Linked DNA regions of Antarctobacter heliothermus. The protein of the gene in region 1 interacts with the protein of each later gene in a pairwise test. Links are inferred from orthologs where the notes say so. Each region holds a gene or a part of one and is shown on either strand. Other genes may lie near its edges.

Evidence for each region. The genes of interacting proteins can lie anywhere in the genome.
Region 2: the proteins of ndk (region 1) and ANTHELSMS3_RS21090 interact in binary tests that used the Escherichia coli proteins (3 or more experiments, as listed by UniProt). The link is inferred for Antarctobacter heliothermus from one-to-one orthologs.
Region 3: the proteins of ndk (region 1) and ANTHELSMS3_RS13595 interact in binary tests that used the Escherichia coli proteins (3 or more experiments, as listed by UniProt). The link is inferred for Antarctobacter heliothermus from one-to-one orthologs.

What each region holds. Positions count from the first base shown.
Region 1 is NZ_CP022540.1:3,095,571-3,100,465, reverse strand. The notes cover bases 840-3,556. They hold ndk (nucleoside-diphosphate kinase), read right to left. Parts: upstream 2,551-3,556; coding sequence 2,128-2,550; downstream 840-2,127. Other genes in these bases: ANTHELSMS3_RS14815 (ABC-F family ATP-binding cassette domain-containing protein), read left to right, coding at 2,755-3,556; ANTHELSMS3_RS14825 (endonuclease/exonuclease/phosphatase family protein), read left to right, coding at 1,320-2,042; ANTHELSMS3_RS14830 (hypothetical protein), read right to left, coding at 840-1,279. Also shown: ANTHELSMS3_RS14840 (isocitrate lyase/PEP mutase family protein), read left to right, coding at 1-228; ANTHELSMS3_RS14835 (TfoX/Sxy family protein), read left to right, coding at 225-566; more of ANTHELSMS3_RS14830, read right to left, coding at 635-839; more of ANTHELSMS3_RS14815, read left to right, coding at 3,557-4,614; ANTHELSMS3_RS14810 (MarC family protein), read left to right, coding at 4,788-4,895. UniProt on the Escherichia coli protein: Major role in the synthesis of nucleoside triphosphates other than ATP. The ATP gamma phosphate is transferred to the NDP beta phosphate via a ping-pong mechanism, using a phosphorylated active-site intermediate.
Region 2 is NZ_CP022540.1:4,454,158-4,459,144, reverse strand. The notes cover bases 824-3,632. They hold ANTHELSMS3_RS21090 (5-formyltetrahydrofolate cyclo-ligase), read left to right. Parts: upstream 824-1,855; coding sequence 1,856-2,410; downstream 2,411-3,632. Other genes in these bases: ANTHELSMS3_RS21080 (AEC family transporter), read right to left, coding at 3,583-3,632; ANTHELSMS3_RS21085 (DMT family transporter), read right to left, coding at 2,413-3,336; mgtE (magnesium transporter), read left to right, coding at 824-1,853. Also shown: guaD (guanine deaminase), read right to left, coding at 1-348; more of mgtE, read left to right, coding at 459-823; more of ANTHELSMS3_RS21080, read right to left, coding at 3,633-4,518; ANTHELSMS3_RS21075 (MBL fold metallo-hydrolase), read right to left, coding at 4,542-4,987. UniProt on the Escherichia coli protein: Involved in the removal of 5-formyltetrahydrofolate.
Region 3 is NZ_CP022540.1:2,844,188-2,849,364, forward strand. What follows is about bases 1,356-4,354. They hold ANTHELSMS3_RS13595 (uracil-DNA glycosylase), read right to left. Parts: upstream 3,193-4,354; coding sequence 2,518-3,192; downstream 1,356-2,517. Other genes in these bases: moaC (cyclic pyranopterin monophosphate synthase MoaC), read right to left, coding at 1,356-1,721; trpC (indole-3-glycerol phosphate synthase TrpC), read right to left, coding at 1,718-2,521; trpD (anthranilate phosphoribosyltransferase), read right to left, coding at 3,189-4,208; ANTHELSMS3_RS13605 (anthranilate synthase component II), read right to left, coding at 4,205-4,354. Outside these bases: ANTHELSMS3_RS13580 (molybdopterin molybdotransferase MoeA), read right to left, coding at 82-1,248; more of moaC, read right to left, coding at 1,245-1,355; more of ANTHELSMS3_RS13605, read right to left, coding at 4,355-4,786; ANTHELSMS3_RS13610 (divergent polysaccharide deacetylase family protein), read left to right, coding at 4,975-5,177. UniProt on the Escherichia coli protein: Excises uracil residues from the DNA which can arise as a result of misincorporation of dUMP residues by DNA polymerase or due to deamination of cytosine.

The DNA.
Region 1 (4,895 bases):
GCCACCAGCCTGCCCTTCAATGCGCTGGTGTCCGGCCCGTTCACCAAACACACCCGCGCCGAATTTGCCGCTCTTGGCGTCGCGCGCCTGTCGCTTGGCTCGGCCTTGGCCCGCGCCACATATCGCACGATCCACACCGCCGGAGAGGACATGTTCCGCGCGAACGGTCGCTTTGACACGCTGTCAGATGGCCTGCCCTTCGACGTATTGAACCCCATGCTGAAATGAGCGGTACGCCAGTCAGCGCCATCCGCAATCTTGGCCCGGCGTTCGAGGATGCCTGCACTGCGGCCGGCATCCCCGACGCCGAGAGCCTTCGTGCCCTCGGCGCGCATGAGGCCTACCGTAAACTGCTGCTCGCCGGCCAACGTCCGCATTTCATCGGCTACTACGTCTTGCACATGGCACTGCAAGGGCGTCCGTGGAACGACTGCAAAGGCGCGGAAAAGGACGCACTGCGCGCGCAGTTTGACGGGCTCAAGGCAGAAACCAAGGCTCCCGCGCAAAGTGCGTTGGACAAGATCCTGAATGAGATCGGCGTGATCGCGAAACCCGAACAACGCTGATCCGCCCAGATTACTCACTTGCCTACACCCGACAGTGTCGCGCCAATGCAAACTCCGGGCACCGCGCCCTACCTTTTCTTGCGCAGCTTGCCGTAGAATCGCTCGTTCGCTTGAACAAACTGATCCAGCACCTTGCCCAGACCGCCAAGCTGACGCCCTTTGAGGAACAAGAACCCCGCAAAGGCCCCAATTGCCGCGCCTGCGGTGTCGATGATCAGGTCCGTCATTGTGTCCACCAGCCCGGATTTCTGCATATTCATGCCGAAAAGCTGATCCATGCTGAACTCAAAGATTTCCCACATGGCACCGATCGACACTCCGACGCAAAAGGCCAACGCGGCCAATGCCCAAGGCGGAGCGGCATATCTGTCCCCTTCGAACAGCATGAAAATCAACAGAAATCCCATTAGACCAAAGCTGAGCGCCGACGTGAAATGCAAAACCACATCCCACCACCAAAAGCGTTCGTAAAAGTCCGCGACTTCGCCCAGAAACAAGGTCGCGAAGATAAACAGCACAATGCCCGTCAAGAACGGTTTTGGAAGCTCGATACCCAGATACCCAGCAAATCGCTGCGGCAGAAACGTCAGGACCAATGTCGACACGGCGACAAAGACCGCAGACCACGTCTGGGTCATCGCCCCTATCACGGCTTCGACCACCAGGACCGCCTGAATGAACAGGACAACGAGAGAACTCTTGATGTGGAACATCTGGGCTTCTTTTTCAGGTCTGCCTCCCAATATATAGACCATGTCGGATTCTTCACCCCTTCGCCTTGCCAGCTACAACATTCGCGCGGGCCTTGGCTCTGACCTGCGCCGCGATCCGTTGCGGGTGCTGTCGGCGATTTCCGCGCTGGATGCGGATGTGGTGGTTCTGCAAGAGGCTGATTTTCGTCTTGGGTCGCGCCATTCTGCCCTGCCGCGCGACAGGATCGAGCCCGAAACCGGCCTGCGCCCCCTGCCCGTCGCACGCAACGCCGTCAGCCTTGGCTGGCATGGCATCGCGGTTCTGGCCCGGCCTGAGCTGACCGTAGATCAGATCCACCACTATCCTTTGCCCGGACTGGAACCACGCGGAGCGGTCTCCGTCGATCTTCCCGGGGTTCGGGTGGTCGGCGTGCATCTGGGCCTTTTGCGTCATTCGCGCCGCCAGCAACTGGACTTTATCCGCAACGCACTGGACGCCCTGCCGCCCCTGCCCACAGTCATTCTGGGCGATTTCAACGAATGGTCGCGCAAGGTGGGTCTTGGCCGACTAGCACAGCGCTACAATATCGTGACGCCGGGGCGGACGTATCCGTCGACCTTGCCACTGGGGGCGCTGGACCGCGTGGCCCATTGTGCGGCGCTAGACATCCGGGTACTTGCGCCGCCGCGCAAGGAAAACGGGCGCCACCCGTCGGATCATCTGCCAATCCTTGCTGAAGTGCACCACACAAGACGATCACAGCCAAGGCCGCTGCAGCAATAACAGACCGCGCCCTGCCCTCTAAACCGCAACAAAAAAGGCCGCCCCAAAAGGACGGCCTTTCAGCAAGATAGAGAACAGGACCGGCTCAGCCGACCAGTTCAAGACCCGAGAAGAAGAATGCGATCTCTTCTTTGGCGGTGTCCGGCGCGTCCGACCCGTGGACCGAGTTTTCGCCAACCGATTCGGCAAACTCTGCGCGGATGGTGCCCGGTGCGGCGTCGGCGGGGTTGGTTGCGCCCATGACTTCGCGGTTCTTCAGGATGGCGCCTTCGCCTTCCAGAACCTGCACGACAACCGGCTCCGACGCCATGAATTCGCACAGTTCGTCATAGAACGGACGCTCCGAGTGGACGGCGTAGAACTGGCCAGCCTGCGCCTTTGTCAGGTGAATACGCTTTTGCGCGACGATGCGCAGGCCCGCTTCTTCGAACTTGGCGTTGATCTTGCCGGTCAGGTTGCGGCGGGTGGCGTCGGGCTTGATGATTGAGAAAGTGCGCTCAAGGGCCATGGGATGCTCCATCGGGTTATCCCCGGACGTTGTGTCCGGGTCATGAATGATGCGCGGGGCGGTAGCATGGGCCGCGTCGATTGGAAAGCCCGCCAATGAAACGCGGTTTTGACCGCAGTGGAAATTTCATGGAAAATTTATCTCTGACCACCGAAGCAACGCCGTGCATTGACACCCCCGCGCGCCTCTGGCACGCGCCGTCCCATGTTGAAGATCGAAAACATTTCCTTTTCCGTGGACGGCCGCCCGCTGTTCGACGGAGCCAGCGCCACAATCCCGGACGGTCACAAGGTTGGCCTCGTCGGGCCCAATGGCGCGGGCAAGACCACGCTCTTCCGACTGATCAAGGGTGAGCTGACGCTGGACGGGGGCGACATCTCGTTGCCACAACGCGCCCGCATCGGCGGCGTCAGTCAGGAAGTGTCCGCGTCAGAGACCTCGCTGATCGACACCGTGCTGGAGGCCGACACAGAACGCGCCGCCCTGATGGCAGAGGCAGAGACCGCCACCGGTGTCCGCATCGCCGAGGTTCAGACCCGTCTCGCCGACATCGACGCATGGAGCGCCGAGGCCCGCGCCGCCACGATCCTCAAGGGTCTCGGCTTTGACGACGACCAGCAGAAACAGCCCTGCTCTGCCTTTTCGGGTGGCTGGCGGATGCGAGTTGCACTGGCAGGCGTGCTCTTTGCCCAGCCCGACTTGCTGCTGCTGGACGAACCGACCAACTATCTGGATCTCGAAGGCGCACTGTGGCTGGAAAGCTACCTGATGAAATACCCGCACACGGTGATCGTCATCAGCCACGACCGCGGACTATTGAACCGGGCTGTGAACACGATCCTGCATGTCGAGGACCGCAAGCTGACCTATTACGGCACGCCCTATGACGGTTTCGTCAAGCTACGCGCCGAAAAGCGCGCACAACTCAGCGCCACCGCCAAGAAACAACAGGACCGCCGCGCCCATCTGCAAGGGTTTGTCGACCGTTTCCGCGCCAAGGCCTCCAAGGCCAAACAGGCCCAAGCCCGCCTCAAGATGATTGAGCGGATGGACATGGTCACCCCGCCCGAAGAGGCCGCCAAGCGCGTGTTCTCTTTCCCGCAGCCCGATGAACTGTCGCCGCCGATCATCAACATTGAAGGCGGTTCAACCGGTTATGGCGACACCGTGGTGCTGCGCAAACTGAACCTGCGCATTGATCAAGACGACCGCATCGCGCTGTTGGGCAAGAACGGTCAGGGCAAGTCCACCCTGTCAAAATTGCTGTCCGACCGCCTGCCACTGATGGACGGTCGCATGAGCCGCTCGTCCAAGCTGCGCATCGGTTACTTCGCCCAGCATCAGGTCGACGAACTGCATCTGGATGAAACGCCGTTGCAGCATCTCCAACGCGAACGCCCCGGCACACTGCCGCCCAAACTGCGCGCTCTGCTGGCGGGCTTTGGCCTGATGGCAGCGCAGGCGGAAACAGAGGTTGGTCGTCTGTCCGGTGGTCAAAAGGCGCGCCTGTCGCTGTTGCTGGCGACGCTAGACGCGCCGCACCTGCTGATCTTGGATGAGCCGACCAACCACCTTGATATCGAATCGCGTGAGGCGCTGGTTGAGGCGCTCACCGCCTATTCCGGGGCGGTGATCCTTGTCAGCCACGACATGCACCTGCTGTCGATGGTGGCGGATCGTCTTTGGCTGGTGGGGGGCGGCACGGTCAAACCTTATGAGGACGACCTTGACGCCTACCGCACCATGTTGCTGACGCGGGATGCCCCGGCCAAACCGGCGAAATCCTCCAAATCCGCGCCCGACAAGCCCAAGCGACCGTCGCGCGACCGGATGCAAGAGCTACGCTCTGACGTCCGCAAATGTGAGGACCGTATCGCCAAGATCGAACAGATGCGTGAGAAGCTGGCTAAAAAGCTGGCCGACCCGGCGCTGTATGAAAACGACAAGGTCGGCGAACTTGAAGTCTGGAACAAGAAATACGCAGAGGTCATGGACGCGCTGCACCGCGCCGAGGTGATGTGGGAAACGGCAGCTGAAAAACTGGACGCGGCTGAGAACGCCTGATCTCCGGGCGCTGCTCGTTCGCCCTTCAGCGACGGCGGCACCGGCGGACAAATCGCAGGTCACCAAGGGACGGGTGACCTGACAGTGGCGCGAAAGTCGCTCCTGCACTTGGCAAACGCGGGGCGTAGTGGGCGATCTGGACAGTATTGAAGATCGCCAGTACCCCTTGTTTTATGGACGCCGCTTTCCTCATCAGTGCCTTTGTCACCCTCTTTGTGGTGATTGATCCCATCGGGCTGACGCCGATCTTTATCGCGCTCACTCAGGACACCGATGCGCGC
Region 2 (4,987 bases), 1.4 Mb from region 1 along the record:
CCCGGCGATCTCTGCCGCATAGGCCGGATCGCCAAAGCGCATTTCCTCTGGAAAGGTATAGGTGTTCAGCCAGTCGATCAGCCGTTTGCCCCAACTGGCGATCATGGCGGTCTGGGGATAATGGGCGTGCGCATCGACAAAGCCGGGCAGCAGCAGGGACGCGCCATGATCGGTCACGCTGGCGTAGTCACCTGTGCGCAGATCCTCGGCCTCTCCCACGGCGGCGATCATGCCATCCTCAACCACCAGCGCGCCGTCACGGCTGTGGCGCGCGGTGTCGAGCCCGTCGTGAAACGGGTCGCCGGAAAAGGTCAGCGTCTGACCAAGGTGCAAGTGCTGTTTGCTCATGCAGCAAAGCCTAGGGGGGCTTTCGGAAAAGGTAAATCTCTGATGCCCCCCTGTTGCCCGCTCTGTGCATGACTTATTGTCTAAGCGAAGCAGTGTGAGGGCGAAAAACCATGGCCGAAGACCTGGAGGCAGACACCACCGAGGCGCCCGAGCGCGACGACGCCTATGCCCTCGACCGCAAGGCCGTGTCGGCGATCCTCTATGCGGTGGATGTCGAGGATCGCGCCCAGCTGACAGAGCTGATGGAGCCGCTGCACGCGGCGGACATCGCCGACCTTCTGGAACAGATCAACGCCTTTGATCGCGGTCGGCTGATCCGGCTCTACGACAAGGAGATCGACGGCGAGATCCTGTCGGAACTCGACGAGGCGTTGCGCGAAGAGGTGATTGCCGCGCTGACGCCGCAGACACTGGCCGAGGCGGTGCGCGAACTGGACACCGACGACGTGGTCGATCTGGTCGAGGATCTGGAGACTGCGCAGCAGGACGCCATCCTTGACGCGCTGGAGGCCGGGGATGCGGCGGCGGTGCGCCAGTCGCTGGCCTATCCGGAGTTCTCAGCCGGGCGTCTGATGCAGCGCGAGGTGGTCATGGCCCCGGAATACTGGAGCGTGGGCGACGCCATCGATTATATGCGCAGTTCGGAGCATCTGCCGGAGCAGTTCTATCATGTGATTCTGGTAGACCCTAAGTTGCGCCCGGTTGGCAACGTGACGCTGGGCAAGATCATGTCGTCGCGGCGCGACGTTCTGCTGAAATCCATCGTCGAGGACACCTTTCACACCATCCCGGTGACACGGGATGAGGGAGAGGTGGCCTATGCCTTCAACCAGTACCACCTGATTTCCGCCCCGGTGGTGGATGACAATGAGCGGCTGGTGGGGGTGATCACCATCGACGACGCCATGGCGGTGCTGGACGAGGAAAACGAAGAAGACATCCTGCGGCTGGCCGGTGTGGACGGCGAAAGCCGCCTGTCGGACAAGGTGATCGAAACCACCAAGCGGCGCTTTCCCTGGCTGGCAGTGAACCTGTTGACGGCTGTCATGGCCTCGCTTGTGATCTCGCAGTTCGAAGAGGCGATCACGCAGGTTGTGGCGCTGGCGGTGCTGATGCCGATTGTCGCCTCGATGGGCGGCAACGCAGGCACCCAGTCGCTGACCGTGGCGGTGCGTGCGCTGGCGACCAAGGATTTGACCGGGTCGAACATCTGGCGGGTGATCCGGCGTGAGGTCGCGGTGGGGCTGATCAACGGGATCGCCTTTGCGGTGATCATGGGGATTGTCGGCATCGTCTGGTTCGGGTCGCTGCAACTGGGCGGTGTGATCGCGGTGGCCATGGTGGTCAATCTGGTGGTCGCCGGGCTGGCCGGGATCGCGATACCGGTGATCCTTGAAAAGGCCGGGGTGGACCCGGCGCTGGCCTCGGGCGCCTTTGTGACGACGGTGACCGATGTGGTCGGCTTCTTCGCCTTCCTCGGGCTGGCCGTCTTGGTGCTGTTGTGACGCTGGCCGCGCGCAAGGCGGCGGCACGCAAGGCGGGCTTTGCCCGCCGCCAGCAGGCGTTTGACACCCAAAGGCCCGGTGCCGCGGGCAAGCTGAGCGAGGTGCTGGCCGGCTACCGCGGGGTGCCTGTATCGGGGTTTCTGCCGATCCGCACGGAAATCGACCCGGTCCCGGCCATGGCAGAGGCCGCAGCCCACGGCCCCGTCGGCGTGCCGGTGATCATGGCCAAGGCGACGCCGCTGAAGTTCGCCCGGTGGGAGCCGGACTGCACGCTGGTTGAGGGCGCGTTCAAGGTGATGATCCCCGACCCGGCCGAGTTTCTCGAACCAGAGGTACTGATCGTGCCGCTGATCGCCTTTTCACGCAGCGGCGGGCGGCTGGGCTATGGCGGCGGGTTCTACGACCGAACGCTGGAGATGCTGCGCGCCAAACGGCCAACCTTGGCCATCGGATTTGCCTTCTCCGCGCAAGAGGACATCGATCTGCCGCTGGAACCTACGGATCAACCATTGGACATGATCGTCACCGAATCCGAGGTCATCACACCCAAACCCTGACCTCAGATCGGCGGCGCGGGTGGCTTGGCGCGCAATTCCAGCCGCCGCTCGCGCTCGAACACATACAGACCAGAGGCGACGATGATCGCAATGCCGACCCATGTCAGCGGCGTGGGGAAGTCGCCAAACGCCAGATAGCCGATCACCGTGGCCCCCACGATTTCCAGATACTGCAACGGCGCGATGGTGCCCGCAGGCGCAAGCCGCAACGCATAAGTCAGGAACAGATGTGAGACCGTCGCCACCACGCCAACCCCCAACAGCGTCCAGACCGCGCGCCCTTCGGGCCAGACCGGATCGAAATAAAGGTTGCCAGTGCCGTTGAAGATCAGCAGCGGCGGCAGGATCAGCAAGGTCGCCGCCAGTGCCGTGTGCCCCTGCAAGACCAGCGGATGCAGCCGCCGCGCCATGGCGCGCGTCATCAGCATGTAGATCGAAAACAGCGCCGCCGTGACCAAGGGCAGAAACGCCACCGGCCCCAGATCGGAAAAGCTGGGTCGGATCACCAACAAGGCCCCGCCAAACCCCACGGCGCAGGCGGTCAGACGACGCCAGCCCACCGGCTCTGCCAGAAACACCGCCCCCATAAGGATCAGCACAAACGGTTCGACAAAAAAGATCGAAATCGCATCCGCGATCGGCATGTAACGCAGCGCGGTAAAGAAACATCCCGTCGCTGCCACCAGCGCCGCCGCTCGCGCCAGATGCAGCCAGACATCTCGCAGCGACATGCGCAGGCTGTGCCCCAGAAACCCGGCCAGCGGCAACAGGATCGCTACCTGAATGGCAAAGCGATAGACAAGGATCTGCGACACCGGCACCACCTCGGGCGTGGCCTTGGCCATCGCGTCCATCACGGGCGCAAACGCGCAAAAGGCCAGCATGAAAAGAATGCCAAGGGTGGTGCGCTCGGATGGGGGGGACATGAAACCTCACAGATGTGTCGCGCCACATGACCTGCGCCGCACTTAAATGTCAAAGCGGATCGCCCCGGTTTCTTCTGTCCAAAAATATCCCGGGGGAGGCGACCGCAGGGAGACGGGGGCAGCGCCCCCTGTCACCTATCGAACTTTGGCATCGGTCGCGATGAAAGGACAAACTCTTCAAGGCACCAGATTCCATGCCCGGGCAGGCTGCCATCACAGGTGGGGCGATCCCACTCGACGCCGCCGTCAGGGCAGCACGGACAGCCACATCCACGCGGTGATTATCGACAGCGCCGTGGTGATCAACACCGCCGAGGCCGCCACCCGCCGCGCCCGTCCGTACATGTTGGCAAAGACATAGACATTGAATCCCGGCGCCATGGCGGCGGTCAGCACCGCAGAGCGCAACGCCTCGACCGACAGGTTGGTGATCGTGCCCAGTGTCCATGTGATGGTGGGATGCAACACCAGCGAGATCACGCAGATATAGGCGATCACCCGACCGTCTCCCCGCGGCCTGTAGCGGCAAAGGACGCCGCCCATGCCGAACAGCGCTGCGGGCAGGGCGGTGCGGATCATCATGTCCAGCGCGTCTGTGGCGACTGTGGGCAGGGACAGGTCGGCGAGATTGGCAAACATCCCCAGACCGATGCCGATCACCATGGCGTTGCGGAACATCGCCCGACCGACCTTGCCCGGCAGCGCCCGGTTCGAAATCCCGGCAGATCGGGCGCGGACAATCTCCATCGCGGTGATGCCGACGCCATAGCAGAACGGCGAATGCAGCGCGACAATCACATAGTTGGCTTGCAGGGCGTCGCTGCCATAGGCGCGTTCGGTCAGGGCCAGGCCGATCACCACCGTGTTGGCGAACAGGCAGCAGAACCCGATGGTTACCGCATCCTCCCAGTCGCGCTTGAACAGATAGCGCGCGCCCAGCAACCCGGCGGTAAAGCAGGTGGCCGACCCGGTGTAATAACTCACCAGCAGCCAGGGGTTGAAATCATCGCCCAGTTCCAGCGTCCAGATGGCGCGGAACAGCATACAGGGGATGGCAAAATTCTGGGCAAAGGTGATCAGCCCGTCGACGGCGGCGTCCGAAAACCAGCCTTTCCAGACTGCGCCGTATCCGGCGGCGATGACCAGAAAGACTGGCAGGACGACCTCCAAAAGCGCCTGCATATCAGCGGGTTTTTCGGGCTATGTCAGATGTCATAGCGCAGGACCATGCCGTCATAGGCCGGAGTGATATTCGCGGCGGTCTCTGCATCGAGTTCGGCATAGTCGAGGTCTATGTGCATATTGGTCAGTACGGCGCGGCGCGGTTGCGCGCGCGCGATCCATTCCAGCGACAGCGCAAGGTGTGCGTGGGTCGGATGTGGTTTGCGGCGCAGCGCGTCCAGCACCCAGCAGTCCAGATTTTCCAGTTGCGGCCAGACGTCATCGGGGATGGTTGCCACGTCCGGCAGGTAGGCCAGATCGCCGATGCGGAACCCCAGCGCCTCGATACTGCCGTGGTTGACTTCGAACGGGGTCAGGATGATCGGGCCGCCTGCACCGTCGATCGAAAAGGGACCCTTGATTGTGTGAAGGTTCAGGATCGGCGGATAGGGAGAGCCTTCGGGTTGCACAAAGGCATAGGCAAAGCGCG
Region 3 (5,177 bases), 250 kb from region 1 along the record:
GCCTTGGCGTCAAATCGCTGTTTGCAATGCTGGCGCTGCGCACGTTCGCGGTGCTTCAAACGCTGGCATTGCCCGCGGCGGTCACAGCGGCAGATATGAGACGATCTCTCCGACTGCACGCGCGCCGTCGCCCATAGGGCGGATCAGCAGCGCATTCGCACGGCCCAGCACGCTCAACAGGCTGGAGTCCTGACGGTCGAGGGCGGCGATGCCCGCCTCTGAAACAATCGCACGCATGTAGTGTTCGCGTGGTCCGTTCGGCGTCAGCGGCGCGGCCAGTTCAGCGCGGTGGTGCGGAGCAGGTGTCGCACCAAGGCCCAACATGGCGCGGATCACCGGGGCCACAAAGACATGGCCACAGACCATCGCGGACACCGGATTGCCGGGCAGGCCGATCATCATGGCATCGTTCAGACGCCCCGACATCAGCGGTTTGCCCGGACGCATGGCGACCTTGTGAAAGGCGCGTTCCATGCCCAGTTCGGCTGCCACCTGCGCCACAAGATCATGATCGCCGACGGAGGCGCCGCCGATGGTGATCACAAGATCCGCATCTTCGACCAGCGAAAAACCGTGGATGAGAGAGGCATTCGTATCGCGCGCAATCGGCAGGATGCGCGCCTCTGCCCCAAGGTCGCGCAACAGCGCGTGTAGCCCAAAGGTATTTGAGGCAATGATCTGATCGGGGCCGGGCGTGTCGCCGGGCATGACCAGTTCATTGCCGGTGGAAATCAACGCTACCCTCGGTTTGCGGGCGACGGGCACCTCGGCAATGTTCATCGCCGCCAACAGCGCCACGTCCTGCGGGGAGAGGCGTTTGGGGGCATCGACCGTCTGGCCGATGCGGAAATCGGTGCCGGCGGGGCGGATGTAGGGGTTTTTGTCCAGATCGGTGTTCAGGGTGATGGTGTCGCCGTCGCGGGTGACATCTTCCTGAATGATGATGCGGGCCGCGCCCTGCGGCACCGGCGCGCCGGTAAAAATGCGCACTGCCTGACCCGTGCCAACGGAGCCGTCAAAACGCTTGCCCGCCGCACTTTCCCCAATCACGGTGAACCGTTGCCCCGGCGCGGCCTCAGTCACGGCGTAGCCATCCATCGCAGAGGCGGCAAAGGGAGGCTGATCTCGCCGCGCGGTGACGGGACGCGCCAACACGCGGCCCGCAGCCTGAACCAGCGGTACGGTTTCCACAGGCAGCGGTGTGGCAAGGGCAAAGAGGTGGTCTAGGGCCTGGGTGACGGTGATCATGTCGCCTCAAAACGTCCGGATTTGCCGCCGTCTTTCAGTAGCACGCGGATGCCGCCAATCTCCATCGCCTTGTCCACGGCCTTGACCATGTCATAGACGGTCAGCGCGGCGGTCGAGACGGCGGTCAGTGCTTCCATCTCGACCCCGGTTTGGCCGGAAGTCTTGACCGTTGCAGTGATGCGCAGGCCGGGCAGGTCGGGATCTGGCGTCAGGTCTACGGTGACTTTTGTGATGGGCAGCGGGTGGCAGAGCGGGATCAGCTCGGGCGTCTTTTTCGCACCCATAATCCCGGCAAGGCGTGCCACGCCGATCACGTCACCCTTTTTGGCGCGGCCCTCGGTGATCAGGGCAAAGGTCTCAGGCGCCATTTTCACTTGACCCTCGGCGGTGGCGATGCGGTCGGTCACCGGCTTGTCTGAGACATCGACCATATGCGCGTTGCCCTGCGCATCGAAATGGGTCAGCCCGCTCATGCTGGCACCGGGTTGGCCAGCAGGGTACGGGTTGCCTCGGCCACATCGGTCTGTCGCATCAGGCTTTCACCAATCAAAAAGGCGCGGGCGCCGTGGGCGGCCATGTCAGCCAGATCGGCGGGTGTGTTCAGACCGGACTCGGAGATCAGATAGCGATCTTCGGGGATGCGTTTCGACAGATCGCGCGTGGTGTCCAGCGTGGTCTCAAAGGTCTTGAGGTTGCGGTTGTTCACGCCGATCAGAGGGCTGTTCAGCGTCAGCGCGCGATCCAGTTCGGCCCCGTCATGCACCTCTATCAGCGCATCCATACCCCAGCTTTGCGCGGCGGCCTCCAGTTCTGCGGCCTGCGCATCCGACACTGAGGCCATGATGATCAGGATGCAGTCCGCGCCAAGGGCGCGCGCCTCGGCCACCTGATAGGTGTCGTACATGAAATCCTTGCGCAGGGCGGGCAGGGCACAGGCCGCGCGGGCGGCGGTCAGGAACGGTTTCGCGCCCTGAAAAGACGGCGTATCGGTCAGCACTGACAGGCAGGTGGCCCCACCGGCCTCATAAGCGCGGGCCAGTGTCGCGGGATCGAAATCGGCGCGGATCAGCCCCTTGGACGGAGAGGCCTTCTTGATCTCGGCGATCAGGCCATAGCCCTTTTCCGATGCCGCCATCAGCGCCCCGGCAAAGGGTCGTACGGGCGGCGCGGCGCGGGCTGCGTCCTCAACCTCTGACAGGGGTTTGGCGGCTTTGTCGGCGGCCACTTCGTCCAGCTTGTAGGCTTTGATTTTGTCGAGGATGGTTGTGGTCATGGGGCAGGTCTTTCTGGCGTCGTCCAGTTGATCGGCGTCTGGCCACCGTCTTTAAGCCAGTCGTTGATGCGCGAAAAGGGCCGCGAGCCGAAAAAGCCGCGCCGGGCTGACAGCGGCGACGGATGCGGACTGGTCAGGATCAGGTGGTCCGGTCCCGCGATGTGTTTGGCAAAGCCCTGCGCATGCGCCCCCCAAAGCAGGAAGGCGCGCGGTTGGTTCGACAGCGCGGCCAGCACCTGTTCGGTCAGACTGGACCAGCCGAGTTTGGCGTGCGCCCCCGCCTTGCCCGCCTCCACCGTCAGCGCGGTGTTGAGCAGCAGCACGCCCTGTTCGGCCCAGAACCGAAGGTCGCCGTTGGGCGGTATGGCCCCCAGATCCTCCTGCATTTCCTTGTAGATATTGGTCAGGGAGCGGGGCAGGGGACGCACGTCTGGTTCTACCGAAAAGGCCAGTCCATGCGCATGGCCCGGCGTCGGATAAGGATCCTGTCCAAGGATCACCACGCGGGTGGCCTGCGGTGGACAGGCCTCCAGCGCGGCAAAGATCTGCGGGGCAGGCGGCAGCACCGGCGCGTCGCTTTGGGCAAGATGCGCCGCGATGCGGGGCAGCTCCTGCGCGAAGAACAGCAGGTGCTGCCAGTTTTTGGGCGGTGTCGGGGGCGTGACGCTCACGCCGCCTGTGTCGCCTTGGCCAGCGCCTGCACCTTGGCCAGCGCCGCGCCGCTGTCGATGCTTTCAACCGCCCGTTCCACACCGTCGCGCAAGTCTGTGGCCTGACCTGCGATCACCAGCGCTGCGGCCGCATTCAACAGTACCGCATCGCGATAGGCCGAATGCGCCCCGTCCAGCAGCGCGCGCATGGCCTTGGCGTTCTCCTCGGGTGAGCCACCGATGATGTCCTCAAACGGATGCACGGGCAGACCTGCGTCCTCGGGGTGCAGTTCCGCCTCGTGGATGCTGCCATCCTCTTCCAGCGCGGCGATCCAGCTAACGCCGGTGATGGTCAACTCATCGGTGCCGTCAGAGCCGTGGACCAGCCATGCCCGTTCCGACCCCAGCTTGCCCAGAATCTCTGCCATCGGGCGGATGAGTTCGCGGGTAAACGCGCCGGTCAACTGGCGTTTGACGCCCGCCGGGTTGGTGAGCGGCCCGAGGATGTTAAAGATCGTGCGGGTGCCCAATTCGGCCCGGACCGGACCGACATGGGCCATGGCGGGGTGGTGCATGGGGGCCATCATGAAACAGATGCCGACCTCGGCCAGCGCCTTTTCCACCTTGTCGGCAGAAAGCATGACCTCAATCCCCATCTGACCCAGCGCATCCGCAGCACCGGATTTCGACGACAGGTTGCGGTTGCCATGCTTGGCCACGGTCACGCCCGCACCGGCCACCACAAAGGCCGTGGCGGTCGAGATGTTCAGCGTGCCCTTGCCGTCGCCGCCGGTGCCGACGATGTCCATCGCGCCGGCAGGGGCCGCGACCTTGTTGCATTTGGCGCGCATGACGGCAGCGGCGGCGGCGTATTCATCCACCGTCTCGCCGCGCGTGCGCAGGGCCATCAGCAGACCGCCGATCTGGGCCGGGGTGGCCTGACCAGCAAACAGGATGCCAAAGGCTTTTTCCGCCTCGGCGCGGGTCAGTGGGCGGTCGGCGCTGGTGCCGATCAGGGGGCGCAGGTCATCGCTCATGCCGGCACCTTCAGGACGTCGAGAAAGTTCTGCAACATGGCATGCCCATGTTCGGAGGCGATGGATTCCGGATGGAATTGCACGCCGTGGATCGGCAGGTCGCGGTGCATCAGGCCCATGATGGTGCCGTCCTCCAGCTCTGCCGTGACTTTTAATGTCTCGGGCAGGTCTGAACGGCGCACCACGAGGCTGTGATAGCGGGTTGCCTTGATCGGTGAGGGCAAGCCTTTGAACACGCTTTCCCCGTGGTGGTGCATTGAGCCCATCTTGCCGTGCACGATCTCATCATGGCGCACAACAGTCCCGCCAAAGGTTTGACCGATGGTCTGATGGCCAAGGCACACGCCCAACAGCGGCGTGCCCGTCTCTGCGGCGGCCTCTGTCAGCGCAAGGCAGATGCCCGACTGGTCCGGCGTGCCGGGGCCGGGGGACAGGACGATACCCGCCGGGTTCAGCGCCATTGCCTCTTGCACATTTAACGCGTCGTTGCGCCAGACCTGTACATCAGCCCCCTGTTCGCCCAGATAATGGACGAGATTATAGGTGAAACTGTCGTAGTTATCGATCAGGAGCAGCATGGCCGGGCCTTCGTCAGCTGGGTCTGGTTTCAGGGGTATTGCGCGGGGACGCGAACGGGGGCTAGCGGCCCATGGCCACGTCGCGGTATACATGCACAGGCCGTAATGGTGGCGTCAAGCCCGGCAAGGGTGCAAGACTACAGGACAAAGGCACCGGAACAGGTGCTTGAGAAGTCGGAGAGAGCAGCATGGCACGCGGAATTCTGTCTGGGGCAATTTGGGGTGTGGTGTTCTCTGGGGCGGGTCTGGCGGCGATTTCGCTGAACACGCCACTGCCAGAGCAGGGCGCACTGGTGCCGCCGCCTGTGAGCAATGTGGACAGCAGCCTTTTGGCGGATGGACCAGATCCGCAGCCTGAAATTGCCGCGCCGGAACCTGTGACGCCAGAACC